One region of the Ruegeria sp. HKCCD9138 genome, then DNA from elsewhere that is predicted to be linked to it. Evidence: riboswitches for the same ligand, from Rfam matches in the RefSeq annotation. Region 1 holds a riboswitch; the other holds the start of a gene.
The links. A riboswitch is a leader RNA that binds a small molecule or an ion and turns the genes downstream of it on or off. The one in region 1 is predicted to bind cobalamin.

Region 1 (4,816 bases):
ACCGCCAAGCCGGCGCTGCGGCGCGCGACATGCTGCTCCGGGCCGCTGCTGAAGCCTGGGGCGCTGACTCCAATTCGTTGACGATCGAAAACGGCATCATCTTAGGTGTGGGGCGGCAGGCACCCATTGCGGAATTTGTAGCCGCTGCGGCGAAAATCGACCCCCCGGCCGAGCCGCGCCTGAAAGACCCCAGCGAGTTTCGTCTGATCGGCAATGCTGCGGTCAGACGCAAGGATTCTCCTCCCAAGATCAATGGCACTGCGATTTACGCGATGGATCTGCACCTGCCGGATCAGATGGTTGTCGTCATCGCCCGTAGTCCGTGCATGGGCGGCCTCGCTTCCGGGTTTGACGAGGGGGCGGCCAGAGAAATCAAAGGTTACATCCGTTCCGCAGTCCTGCCCAACAAGGCAGGCGTTGCCGTTTACGCCGAAACCACCTGGGCCGCTTTTCAGGCACGCGAGGCAATAACCGTTGATTGGGATTTCTCCAATGCCGAGAACCGCGACTCGGGCGAAATCCGCGAACAGCTATTGGCCGCGGTTAACAGTGATCCCGAGTACAACGTTACAGGTGCGGACCAAACAACCACAGCAGCGTTGATTGACGGTGCAGACAATGTCGTCGAGCAGACCTTCTATTTCCCCCTGCTGGCACACGCTCCGATGGAACCGTTGACCTGTACCATCGAAGCCAACGAAGACGGCGGCATCACCCTGCATGACGGGGCCCAGATGCCGACCGGACCGCATTTCGCACTTGCCGAGATCTTTCAGTTGCCAATGGAAATGATCCGTATCAACACGGTGTTCGCAGGCGGCTCATTTGGGCGGCGCGCAACACCAACAGCGGACTATCAGGTCGAAGCCGCGCTTGCCTTTGCGATTACCGACCGCTCGCGACCCGTAAAACTGGTCTGGTCGCGTGAGGATGACATCACCGGTGGGTACTACCGCCCCGCCGTGGCGCATAAAGTGCGTGTGGGTCTGGACGCAAATGGAAACATCGCCGGCTGGGATCACCGCATCGCCGCCCAGTCGATCATGAAAGGCACCGCGTTCGAAAGCCTGATCGTGCACAACGGCGTGGACCACAGCTCGGTCGAAGGCGTGACCGAGAACCCCTATCAAATCCCGGGGCAGTTCATCGGTCTAAGCGATGTGGCAAAGGCCACATCTGTTCTCTGGTGGCGCTCGGTCGGACATACCCACACGGCCTACGTCATGGAGACCATGATGGACGAAGCCGCCCGTGCCGCAGGTCGCGATCCGGTTGAGTTCCGCCTGGCCCTGCTGGAAGGCAGCGGCAATGATCAGAAGCGATTGGCCGGTGTGCTAAAATTGGCGGCGGAAAAGGGCAACTGGGGCAACGCGCCCGAGGGACGCAACCAGGGCATTGCCGTTCACAAAAGCTTTGGCAGCTACGCGGCCGAAGTCGTGGAAATATCCGGCAACGCCGATGACGGGGTGAAGATCGAGAAGGTAACCTGCGCCATCGACTGCGGACTTGCAGTCAACCCGGACGTGATCAAGGCACAGATGGAAGGTGGCATCGGGTATGGTATCGGTCATGTGATGCGGGACGAAATAACCCTGACGGATGGTGTCGTAGACCAGTCCAACTTTCCCGATTTCGAGCCGTTGAGAATCGGCGATATCGGCGCAATCGAAGTTCATATCGTACCTTCCGCCGAAATGCCCACCGGAGTTGGTGAACCCGGCACCCCGCCGTCCGCTCCGGCACTGGCCAACGCCATCGCCGCGACCGGTCCGCGGGTGACGGAATTGCCAATGATCAGCAGCGGCGTCAGCTTCGTATGACAACTAACCCTGCGCCGGTCGGTTCTTAGATCGGCGCAGGGGTCCAATCGCCTATTTCCAATGTTGCACCAGTACGATTAGCTGCCTGGCGGTTCACAGATTACTTCCCACCCAGCAAATCGTGTTTTCAAAAGTTCCATATTGACGCAACCTGCGTTCTCGGGCACTCAAACGCGTGATGGTTCCCGATGGTCCACCCAAGGGATGAAAAGGGAATACGGTGAGGTCTGCCATTTGGCGCCAATTCCGTGACTGCCCCCGCAACTGTAAGCGGCGAGCGACGCCAAACAGCCACTGGTCCTTGAGACCGGGAAGGATGGCCAAGCATCGACCCGCAAGTCAGGAGACCTGCCATCAGATGTTCAACCAACCCGGGGCGGGGCGTCCTGGAAGGAGGCTTTGATGGCACGTTCGATACGTGTTTACCTGAACGGCACCTTCTGTCCACGCTTGGCAACAAGCGGAGCGGGCAATGCCAGAGACACCTGATCATTTCCTTCTGATATGCTCGACTTGTGGCGGGGAATTGCCAGTTGACGCTATTCGAAACGCGCTGACTGGCAGGCTTCCTGAGGGATTTGCTGTTCGCACCGTTGCTTGCATGGCGGGCTGCGCACAGCCAACGACCGTCGGGTTTCAGGCTGTCGACAAAGCGCAATACCTCTTCGGCAGCATTCAAACGCCGCAAGAGGTGGAAGCGCTGGCCGAGTTTGCACACCAATATCGCGACAGCGTGGATGGGTGGACCAACGCCACGGACCGACCGCGCCCGTTATTTTCAAAAACTCTTTCTCGCTTGCCCCGGATCCGATTGGAGGAGCCCTCATGACGACCTCGACCTTTCTGGCTGCGCGTGATCTCGAATACTATGCGCTCAACGGTGACGTGCTGCTGCAAGGCGCCTCGTTCGAGCTGGACGAGGGTGCGATTCTGGCAATCGCCGGCCCAAATGGGGCAGGAAAGACAACTCTTCTGAACCTGTTGTGCGGAACCGTTGAGATTGGTTTGGGCGATGTTCAGGTCAATGGGCGTAGTCTCAAACATATGCCCGCCAAAGAGCGGGCCCGCATGATCGCCGTTGTCAGCCAGCAGGAGCTTCCGGATGGCAGGTTGTTTTTGCGAGATTACGTCGCCTTGGGCCAGATTCCGATCTGGCCAGATCGTTCAGCAGAGGAGCATGCAGCAGAGCTGTCCAGAATTCTGGACCTGACGGGCCTCGGCGCATTGGCAGACAAACGCATGGCAGTGTTGTCGGGAGGCGAACGTCAAAGAGCTCATATCGCCCGCGCGCTGGCTCAGAATCCGTCCTTGCTGTTTCTGGACGAACCCACCAACCACCTCGATCCCGACGCCAAGGGGCGCATGCTGTCTCTGGTTGCCGAACTGGGCATAACGGTGGTCATGATCGTCCACGATCTGGTGATGATCCCGGAATTTGCCACGCATGTGGCGTTGATGAAATCCGCACGGCTGACCGGTTTTGGATCGGTCGCCGAAGTGCTGACCCCTGAACGGGTTCGCGACACATTCGGCGTCGATTACCTGTGCTTTCACCATGAAGGGCGCGTGATCCCGGCATTGGATATCCGAAAAACCACTGTTTCTACTTAAGAAAAGGAAAACTCTGAAATGAAGAACATCTGGTCTGTGGCGCTGATGACAGCCATGGCTGGCGGCGCTGCCGCGCATGAGGTCACCGTCGACAATTGCGGCGAGCCGCTTGTGTTTGAGTCGCAACCCGAACGCCTGGTCGTGCACGACATGAACATGACCGACATGGCCTTTGCACTGGGTCTGCAGGACAAGATCGTCGGCCTTACCGGCATCACCGGATGGTACAAGACCAGCCCGGAATTCGACACGCTGCGCGGTGACATCCCCGAGCTTGCGCCGAAATACCCAACTGTTGAAAACCTCGTGGCGGTCGAACCCGACCTGTTCTTTGCAGGCTGGTATTACGGCATGAAGCCCGGCGGCGACGTGACCCCGGACACGCTTGAGCCGTTTGGCATCAAGACGATGATCCTGTCCGAAAGCTGCGTGCATCTGGACAAGGACCGCCCCGAAGCCAGTATGAACCTGCTGTTCGATGATGTTTAGCGTCTGGGCAAGGTCATGCATGTCGAAGATAAGGCCGAGGCGTTGGTGAGCGGCTGGAAAGATGAACTTGCCGCGATCGAGGCGCAGACGGCCGATCTTCCCAAGCCGCGTGTCTTCCTGCTGGACGGGCCGGCGGACGCACCCTTTACTGCTGGTAAGTTCGCCATCCCCGACGCGATGATTGCTGCCGCTGGTGGCAAGAACGTCACTCATGCCATGGACACAAGCTGGGGCCGCACCTCGTGGGAGGCGGTAGCCGCTGCCAACCCTGAATTCCTCGTGCTGCTCGACTATCAAACTGGCAACGGCGCGGCGGATACGTTCAAATTCCTGCAAGATCATCCGGTGATGTCTCAGACGGATGCAGTGAAAAATGAGCGCTGGATTGGCCTACGGTACGAGGAATTGACCCCGGGACCGGCAAATATCGAGGCGATCTCGAAGATGGTGCAGGCCATGCACCCCGTCCTCAACTAACATGGGCCGATTGGGCCTGACACTTCTGCTGGGGGCGGTCGTATTGACCGCCCTCTTGCTGATTTCAACCATCTACGGCACCACACCTATCCCCGCGGCAGACGCGTTCAACGCGGTTCTTTTGGGAACCGGGCCAGCCAACGGAGAAATGACGCCTCTTCATCGGATCGTGTTCGACCTGCGTCTGCCGCGCGCAATGTTCGCTGCGGTGATCGGAGCTGGGCTGGGGATCGTTGGCGTGGTCCTGCAAACCACAACGCGCAACGATCTGGCCGACCCGTTTCTTTTCGGCCTGTCCTCGGGCGCCGCAGCCGGGGCCGTGTTTGTCATCACAGTAACCGGTGATATTTTGGGGTTCTGGACCTTGCCGCTGGCCGCCTTCTGCGGGGGGCTCGTAGCGTCCGGGATCGTGCTGGCGC
Region 2 (4,816 bases), on a different contig from region 1:
ACGGCGTCGCCAAGCCGGGAGAGCTGGGTCATGGGTCCAGCGCCGAGACGGCTCTGCGCATGGGCTGGCCCGTGGTGCTGGTACTGGATGTGGGCGGTCAGGCGCAATCCGCCGCTGCGACTGCTTTGGGCTTCCGAATGTACAACCCCGATCTGCCGTTTGCCGGTGTGATCCTGAACCGTTGCGCCAGTCCAAGGCACGAACGCCTGACCCGGTTGGGGATGGAGCGGGCCGGCCTGCCGGTTCTGGGGGTCCTTCCACGGCGTGGCGATCTGACCCTGCCCGAACGGCATCTGGGCCTGATTCAGGCCGTCGAGCATCCTGATCTGGAAAGCGCCATTGCAGGATACGCTGCATTCCTGCGCGAACATGTGGACCTTGAGGCGATCAAGGAGGCGGCCTCCTCAGGCCCGGTTGGGCCATCGTCAGCCGCGCTGCCGCGCCCTCCGGCGCAACGGATCGCACTGGCTCGGGACGAAGCGTTTTCATTTACCTACCCACATCTTCTGGAAGGGTGGAGCAGTGCAGGGGCGGAGATTCTGCCGTTTTCTCCTTTGGCAGACGAAGCGCCTGCACCGGACGCGGATCTGGTCTGGTTGCCCGGAGGCTACCCCGAATTGCACGCAGGTACTCTGGCCGCTGCCGACACGTTCCTGAGCGGATTGCGCAAGCACGCCGGAACCAAGCCCGTGCACGGCGAATGCGGCGGATATATGGCTCTGGGAGAGGTTCTGGTGGACAAGGAAGGAACCTCGCACCGGATGGCGGGACTGCTGGGTCTGGTGACTTCCTATGAAAAGCGCAAGTTCAACCTCGGCTATCGCCGGGCCGAATTGCTGGCGCCGATGCCTGGCTTTGCAGCCGGAACAGCGCTGCGCGGGCATGAGTTCCACTATTCGTCGATTGTTGAACAGCCGGACGCGCCGCTGGCGCGTGTCTTTGATGCCGAAGGCGCGGAGGGGCCGCAAACGGGCTCACAGCGTGGCAATGTCACCGGCACCTTTTTCCACCTGATTGCAGAGGCGTCGGCATGAGCGGATTCGTCAGCTTCATAGGTTCGGGTCCGGGTGATCCGGAATTGTTGACGCTCAAGGCCGTTGATCGAATGCAAAAGGCGGACGCGGTGTTGTTCGACGACCTCAGCAGCGGACCCATTCTGAGCCATGCACGCTCGGATGCCGATTTGGTCGGTGTAGGCAAACGTGCTGGCCGCCCCTCGCCCAAGCAGGATCATGTCAGCCGCTTGTTGGTGGAATATGCGCAGACCGGGCAGCATGTGGTGCGCCTGAAATCAGGCGATGGCGGGATGTTCGGGCGCCTGGAGGAAGAGCTAGTCGCGCTGCGCGAAGCCGGGATCAAATATGAGATCATTCCAGGCATTCCATCAGCGGTAGCAGCGGCCGCTGCGGCGGGAATTCCGCTGACCCGGCGACTGACAGCGCGGCGCGTGCAGTTTGTCACCGGCCACGATGTCAGCGGCAAATTGCCGGAGGACCTGAACTTGCCTGCGCTGGCCGATCCCGGTGCGACTTCGGTTGTTTTCATGGGAAAACGCACCTTTCCGCTGCTGGTCGAAACACTGCATGCGCACGGTCTGCCTCTGGATACCCCGGCACTTATGGCGGAGTCGGTCTCGACACCGGATCAGGTTCTGCATCGCTCTACCATCGGCGCATTGTCCGAAAAACTGAAAACCGAGATCGGTACGGCCCCGGCCCTGATCCTGTACGGCCCGTTGGCAGAGTTTGACGATGATTGAACTGAACCTCATTGGCATTGGCACCGGCAATCCCGATCATGTCACGTTTCAGGGCGCGCAGGCGATCCGAGAGGCCGATCTGATCCTGATTCCCCGCAAAGGTGAAAACAAGGCGGATCTGGCTGGTATTCGGGAGCAGATCATCGCACAGGTCGCGGACAAGCCACCAAGGACCGCCTATTTCGACATCCCAAAACGACGGGCCGAAGATGGTTACCTGCGCGGTGTGGATGAATGGCACGACGCGATAGCCGAACGCTGGCGTGAGGCGATTGACGCTCACCCAGAAGCTCGCACCGTCGCCTTGCTGATCTGGGGTGATCCTTCGCTCTACGACAGTTCGCTTCGGATCGCCTCGCGCCTCGACCCACAGCCGAAAACGCGCGTGGTTCCCGGCATAACAGCACTGCAGGCGCTGACGGCCGCGCATGCCGTTCCGATCAACGACATTGGCGCGCCCTATGTGGTGACAACAGGGCGGCGTTTGCGAGACGGAGGGTGGCCGGACGCTGCTTCGAAAGTGGCTGTCATGCTGGATGGAGAATGCTCTTTCCAATGCCTCGATATGGCCCAATTCGACATCTGGTGGGGCGCTTACGTGGGCATGGCGGAGGAGATTCTGATCAAGGGCCCGTTGGCCGACGTGGCGCACGAGATTCTTGAAACCCGCGCGCGGGCTCGGGCGGAACATGGCTGGATCATGGATGTCTATCTGCTGAAAAAGCGCGGGATCTGACCGAAAACGTCGCATTTGGTCATTGCGTGCACGAGCCCTTCACGGCTAAATGAAACCGTCTGGTCCTGCCGGAGACATCCGGATGCTAAGAGGGAATTTGGTGCGGCCTGCACGCAGGTCAAATCCAAAGCCGCCCCCGCGACTGTAAGCGGTGAGCCCCTGTTCAACCAGCCACTCCCGGTTCCGGGGGGAAGGCGAACAGAGGCACCGACCCGCGAGCCAGGAGACCTGCCAGGCGAAAATTGAAACACCGGCCGTCGGGTGCGGCGGCACAGGAGGATAAATATGACGACACAAACTCAAACGGCATCGGTCGCTCGCACAGGTGTACTTTCGGCTCTGTTCGCTGTTGCACTGGGTCTGGGCATCATCACCCTGACCGGCCATGTTCAGGCGGCTGCGCTGCATGACGCAGCGCATGACGTGCGCCACGCAACCGGCTTCCCCTGCCACTGAGACAATGTTCAGTCGCATTCTGACCAGCGCGTTGTTCGCTGGTGCTGCAGCGGGGCTGATTGCCGCTCTGCTGCAGCTTGCGTTTGTGCAACCGGTTCTGTTGCACGCCGAACTGTATGAATCCGGTGAGCTGGTTCATTTCGGAGCCGAAGCCGTCTCTGCCCACCCCGAGTTGCCGGGCATGTTCTCGGACCTGACCCGCGACGCGCTGAGCGTGATTTTCACGATGCTGACCTATACCGGCTATGCGCTGGTGCTGGTTGCGCTGATGTCGGTGACCGAAGGTCTTGGGCATAAGGTCGATGGCCGCACCGGCGTTCTGTGGGGGCTTGCGGGCTTTGTCGCCTTTCACCTGGCGCCAGGCTTTACGCTGGCACCGGAAGTTCCCGGCGTTGCCGCGGCTGATGTCTATGCCCGGCAGGTCTGGTGGTTCGCAACGGTGGCCGCAGCGGGTGTTGCCATGTGGCTGATCGCCTTTGGCGGTAATCTCATCAGCTATGTTGTTGCTGCCGCGCTGCTGCTGGCCCCGCATGTGATCGGCGCACCGGAACCGGATGTCTTCACCGGGCCTGTTCCAACCGAAATCGGCGCGCTGTTCGCAGCACGCGCCTTTGGCATCGGTTTGGTGGCCTGGGTACTGGTTGGGTCTTTTGCCGGGTATTTCTGGCAGAGAGAAGCCAAGCACGCCGAAGCAAGCGCCTGATCGACTGCATGACGCGCCCGCCGGGCAAACCCCGGCGGGCTATTGTTTTTCAAGGATAAGAAATGTCCCGCTCACTTGCTCTGTTTGCAATTGGTCTGGTCTTTGGCGGAGGCGCTGGATTTGTGCTGGCCGCAGCCAATGGCGTCACTTTCGACGGTCATGACCATTCCGATCCTTCCCATCACGGCAGCGCCCATGCCGAGGCGATGGCGCACGACCATTCCACCGCCGTAAACCTGCCATCCGGTCCGAATGCACCCGGTTTGGAAATCGCGCTGACACAGGACCCGATGGCCGGCTGGAACCTGCACGTCATGCCTCAGAACTTCCGGTTCTCGCCGGAAAACGCATCGAAGGCTGACAATGACGGCGAGGGTCACGCCCATGTCTATGTGAATGGCGAGAAGCTGGCGCGCCTTTATGGCAACTGGATGCATATTCCCGACCTGCCGAAGGGTGAAGTCGAGGTTTCGGTTTCGCTGAACGCAAACAGCCACAGCCCGCTGACGGTCGACAACGTACCGGTCAGCACTGCCGTCACGGTTCAGGTCAACTAAAGCGCCGGAACACGCGCACGCAGACACATCCGAAGACGCCCGCATGGCCGGGCGTCTTCAATCCAACCCGAGGGGCTGTCCAAAAACGCCCGACATGTTGCAGCGATGTCTTCTGCGTCAGCGACAGCATCAATCCCCGTGAAGACGTATGAAGCCATCCCCTGCCCCTGCAAAGCCAGCGTGGTAGGGCTGTCGCAACCGCTGAAGCAGGCATGAGCTCCGACCTCGACCCTGTCGTCCAGCCCGACAATGGTCAACGCAGCTTGCACTGCCCGACGTTCAGCATCGCGATCGCGCGTGCCCGCACAGCTTTCACAGATCAGCAAACGAATCTTGTCCAATTTGGCCTCGTTCGGAAACGTTCACGCGTTTCTGCGGGTTTCGCGACTACAGAGCAAGCCTCTGTCGCGTTTTGATACACAGGAATGTGAGTGCACCACCTCGCAATTTCGGGCAACAATCACGCTACCGATCCAAGGGAGGCGCGGTCATGAAGGCATTGTTACCCGTTTTGTGTATGCTGGCCGTTCCCACGCTGGCCCAAGAACCCTTGGCCGGATGGGCTGTCTACCCTACCGACAAGAGCTATGAGCAACTGGTGGACG

Region 2: another riboswitch for cobalamin. It lies ahead of AC2TEL_RS00275 (CbtB domain-containing protein); the one in region 1 lies ahead of AC2TEL_RS17535 (DUF1636 family protein).

Annotation. Positions count from the first base shown of each region.
Region 1 covers NZ_JBWVAZ010000011.1:91,865-96,680, reverse strand. The annotation lists gene AC2TEL_RS17540 (xanthine dehydrogenase family protein molybdopterin-binding subunit) at 1-1,820, shown strand, start outside; cobalamin riboswitch at 1,983-2,190, shown strand; gene AC2TEL_RS17535 (DUF1636 family protein) at 2,293-2,649, shown strand; gene AC2TEL_RS17530 (ABC transporter ATP-binding protein) at 2,646-3,431, shown strand; gene AC2TEL_RS17525 (TroA family protein) at 3,450-3,920, shown strand; gene AC2TEL_RS17520 (ABC transporter substrate-binding protein) at 3,936-4,397, shown strand; gene AC2TEL_RS17515 (FecCD family ABC transporter permease) at 4,399-4,816, shown strand, end outside.
Region 2 covers NZ_JBWVAZ010000001.1:53,874-58,689, reverse strand. The annotation lists gene AC2TEL_RS00290 (cobyrinic acid a,c-diamide synthase CobB) at 1-1,034, shown strand, start outside; gene cobA (uroporphyrinogen-III C-methyltransferase) at 1,031-1,759, shown strand; gene cobF (precorrin-6A synthase (deacetylating)) at 1,752-2,495, shown strand; cobalamin riboswitch at 2,539-2,745, shown strand; gene AC2TEL_RS00275 (CbtB domain-containing protein) at 2,781-2,951, shown strand; gene AC2TEL_RS00270 (CbtA family protein) at 2,956-3,654, shown strand; gene AC2TEL_RS00265 (hypothetical protein) at 3,717-4,211, shown strand; gene AC2TEL_RS00260 (DUF1636 family protein) at 4,208-4,552, opposite strand; gene AC2TEL_RS00255 (DUF302 domain-containing protein) at 4,702-4,816, shown strand, end outside.